2 regions of the Salinivibrio sp. PR919 genome follow, and region 1 is predicted to be linked to the other one. Evidence: predicted binding sites of a transcription regulator. Region 1 holds the regulator's gene; the other holds the start of a gene.
The links. Region 1 encodes CRP, which controls carbon source genes, mostly activating them, when cyclic AMP is high. Its sites were predicted from a motif close to TGTGANNNNNNTCACA; they were not measured.
Positions count from the first base shown of each region.

Region 2: BZG83_RS12585 (glycogen/starch/alpha-glucan phosphorylase) is a predicted target of CRP. The motif match lies at 1,209-1,224, and genes of this name have one in related genera.

Region 1 is NZ_MUFL01000021.1:14,954-17,162, reverse strand. Features, by position in the region: gene BZG83_RS05970 (hypothetical protein) at 1-583, opposite strand, end outside; gene crp (cAMP-activated global transcriptional regulator CRP) at 712-1,344, opposite strand; gene BZG83_RS05960 (phosphoribulokinase) at 1,596-2,209, opposite strand, start outside.
Region 2 is NZ_MUFL01000070.1:2,865-5,073, reverse strand. Features, by position in the region: gene malT (HTH-type transcriptional regulator MalT) at 1-864, opposite strand, end outside; gene BZG83_RS12585 (glycogen/starch/alpha-glucan phosphorylase) at 1,359-2,209, shown strand, end outside.

The DNA.
Region 1 (2,209 bases):
TTGCATATTGAGGTCGCTCTGCCAGTTCGCTAAAAGGTTCGATAAGCGCACGCGGGAAGAGGTCTGCCCGTCCGGTATCGACGGCTTTAAAGATATTCTCAAAGCTTGAAATTTCTCGAACCCGAAATCCCGCTGACTGCAAGACCTTCACATCGGCCCAGCCTTGCCCTTGGATCATGGTCAGATTATTGAGCCCTGCTTGGTCACTGATTTGTGCAAGCTTGGGTTCGGTGGCTTGATTAGTAATGAACAAGCGATGGCCTAAGAGACCCCGAAAAACTGGATAACGGATGGGAAGTAACTCTGACTCAAGGGTACGGTCGGCCCCGAGCCAATCTACCGTCAGTCGTCCTTGTTTCAGCATTTCTACTTTACGAGACTGAGAGCCAATTTGGCCTTGAAAGGCCTGTAACGTGACAGACTCACCCGATTTTTCCGCTAAAAACTCAATCAAGTCGATAGCGTATAAATCGAGGGCAGAGCCAGCCCGTGGTTCTGGGTGGACAATGGTGATATTCGCCGCAGCAGTTGAAGAAACCGCCGCGAGTAGCAATGCAGCAAGGGTGTGACGTAAGCTTCTCATAAACGACATCCTGTTAATCAGTTGTTAGATGGGTCGTTTTTGAAGTGTAGAACTTAGGTAATGAGTTTCCAGTCAATAAAAATAAAAAACCGACGCAAAAGCGCCGGTTTTATCGCAACACGCGAGGATTAGCGTGTGCCGTAAACCACAATGGTTTTACCGTGAGCTGAGATAAGATTCTGCTCTTCCAGCATTTTAAGGATACGCCCAACCGTCTCACGCGAACAGCCAACAATTTGACCGATTTCCTGACGCGTGATCTTGATTTGCATGCCGTCAGGGTGAGTCATGGCGTCAGGTTGCTTCGCCAAGTTCAGTAGGGTTTGTGCAATGCGGCCGGTCACGTCCAGGAAGGCAAGGTCTCCCACTTTCTGGCTGGTCACTTGCAGGCGACGCGCCATCTGAGAGGAGAGACGCATCAAAATGTCTGGGTTAACTTGGATCAGCTGGCGGAATTTCTTGAATGAAATTTCTGCCACTTCGCAAGGTGATTTCGCACGTACCCATGCGGTGCGCTCTTGGTCCTCTTCGAACAGACCAAGTTCGCCGATGAAGTCACCTTGGTTAAGGTAAGACAGGATCATCTCCTTGCCTTCTTCATCTTTGATTAGTACGGCCACAGAACCTTTCACGATGTAGTACAAGGTCTCCGCCTTTTCCCCTGCATGGATCAGAGTACTTTTGGACGGGTACTTGTGAATATGACAATGTGAAAGGAACCACTCGAGTGTAGGGTCTGTTTGAGGTTTTCCTGGAACCATATAACTTATTTCCTCTGCATGTGTTGCCCGGCAACGACGTCCTGTCTTTGTCTGAATGGAAACCCATCAGTCCAATGCACAGAATACGAGGTCTTGGCGCAGGCTACAAGCTCACTGTATGTTAACAAGAGTGTATCTTTTTTCTATCTGGATTTCTTGATTTTGATCTAAGCCAACCGCCTAAAAATTCGGCAAAAATGTGGCTAAGATCACGACCTGAGAAGTAATACACGTTAAGTGCGCTACGGCGCTTAACCTATCTTGCCTTTCTCAATCAACTGTTGGATCAAGGGGCGAATAATCAGCTCCATCGCAAATCCCATTTTACCGCCGGGCACGACCAGCGTGTTGTGCCGAGACATAAAGGCGCCACTGATCATTTGCAGTAAATAAGGAAAATCGACGTTCTTCATGCCACGAAAGCGGATCACGACAAAACTTTCGTCGAGTGACGGGATCCCTTTTGCATTCAGCGGGTTAGATGTATCTACGGTTGGGACGCGTTGGAAGTTAATATGCGTGCGAGAAAACTGCGGCGTAATATAGTGCAAGTAATCGTCCATGGAACGCACAATGGAGTCCGTAACGGCCTCGCGGGAATGGCCGCGGTCGCGCGTATCGCGGACAAACTTTTGAATCCACTCCAAGTTAACGATAGGCACCATGCCGATCAGTAAATCAACATGTTGGGCGACATTGACGTCACCATCCACCACTCCGCCATGCAAGCCTTCATAAAATAATACGTCGGTATTTTCAGGCAGATCTTGCCAGGGAGTGAAGGTGCCCGGCATTTGATTATAAGGCACGGCTTCATCAAAGGTGTGTAGATAACGACGATACTTGCCGGTGCCTTGTTCGCCAT
Region 2 (2,209 bases), on a different contig from region 1:
AAGCGCAAAGACCAGCTCGTCATTAAACATTTCCAGTACGGAAACTTGCATTAAAAACTGACGGGTTTCACTGTCCAGCAGATCAAACACTTCTTCGACTAAATAATCCCACAGGTGGGCATGGTTAAAACTGGCGCATGAGGCAGCGCTTTGCATCAGAGTCCGTTTTTGATGCTGAGCCTGAATCGCAATTAACTGTAGGGCAGATGGCCAGCCTTCGACGTAGGCACAGAGGGTGCTCGCGGTGGTTTCGTCGACACCATCGGCGACACGTTGATTAAAAAAGCGAGTGGTCTCTTCATTATCGAACGCAAGCAGTTCATTGCCGATCTCGATCATTAGGTCGCGAACCCGCAAATTTGCTGTCCCTAGCGGCGGATTCGCGCGCGAGGTCACCACCAAAGTCAGGCTATCGGGCATGTGCTTAATAAAAAAGCGCATTGCTTCATGGATGTCTTCATTGTCGATCAATTGGTAGTCATCCAATACCAGATAACAGGTGGACTGTAACCCAGCCAGCTCAGCGAAAACATCGGAGAGCAGCGCACGCAGGGATGAAAATTGACGCTTTTCTGCCAGTTTAACGGTATTGGGGCACCCATCATGGGTCGCTTTATTTAATGCTTGCAACAAGTAGTTGATAAAGCGGAAGCTGTCGTTGTCGCTGTCATCAATGCTGAACCAGCCGACATGGGTTTGATCGGAGAGCCATTGCGCGGCCATGGTGGTTTTACCGTAACCTGCCGGCGAGCGGAACAATACCAATTTGTAATGCGGCGCTTGTTGGAGGATATCCAATACGCGCGGGCGCAAGATGGCATTGTAGAGACGGCCGGGACGGGTAAGTTTTGACGGGATCCACATAGCGAGAAGGTCCTTTACAGCGAGTGCGGCTTTGCCGCGTTTATCCTTGTACGCAAGTGTATGTAACTGGTCTGTCACAAACTATGATCCAGCGCTGATAATTGTGCAGTTGCTCTATTTTGGTGCAGCTACGCCTTTCAATTGTGATTAAAGTCACTAATTTTATTGGTTCGGATACAGTATATGGAAGCTGTTACACGCCAGAGACGATGAATGACCCCACAATTTGCGTTAGCGCACAAAATTAACAAAAGGGATTGTTCTTTTTTCACAGCCGTATTTTGGTCAGTGTTCCCTCAAATTGTGATTTTTATCACCTCAATATCACGAAATTCCTCCATTGATGAGAGCAAGCTCACTCACAGCTTGTGATGTGGCTCTCTACGCCCTGACAACTCCTCCTTTCCTCCTCCTGTCTCGGGAGGATGTTTGCATCGACAGGCTTGGGCAGGATGACTGTCATCGAGATTTTCTTCCATTACGAGAGCGATGACATGACGCCTAAACAGCAACACGCATTTGATAAAAGCGCTTTTAAAGCCAGTATGACCCAGCATTTGACGCAGCTTGGTCGCACCCCTGAAACCGCAGAGATGCGCGATTGGTATCTCGCCTTAGGCCGCGCGCTGGCCGAACACACCACCAGTGACTTGGTTGCAACAGAAAACGATTTAGCCATCAAACAAGCGAAGAGTGTGAACTACTTATCCTTGGAGTTTTTGATTGGCCGTTTAACCGGCAACAACCTGATCAGCATGGGGCTTTACGATGAAATTGCGGCTGTGGTCAGCGAGTTTGGATTTGGCCTGACCGATTTGCTTGAGCAAGAGCGCGATCCTTCGCTGGGTAATGGTGGTTTGGGCCGCTTGGCCGCGTGTTTTATGGACTCGCTGGCAGCCCAACAGTATCCAGCGGTCGGCTATGGCTTGCACTATGAGTATGGCCTGTTCCGTCAATCATTTAAAGATGGCGCCCAACAAGAAGCACCGGATGCGTGGCGTGAGCCGGAAGGCTACCCGTGGGAAGTGGTTCGTCCTGACCTTGCCCAAACGGTTGGCTTTTATGGCCATGTGGCGGTGATTGAAGAAAACGGCCACACGCGCCGTGAATGGGTTCCTAGCCTTCATATTCAAGCGATGCCTTGGGATCTGCCTATCGTGGGCTATCAAAGCAATACGGTTTATCCACTTCGCTTATGGGAAGGTCGAGCACTGACGCCATTTGCGCTCGATGCCTTTAATGATGGTGACTATACCCGTGCGCAACAAGCCGCAATTGATGCAGGCAACCTGACCAAAGTGCTTTACCCGAACGATAATCATGATGCGGGTAAAACGTTGCGTTT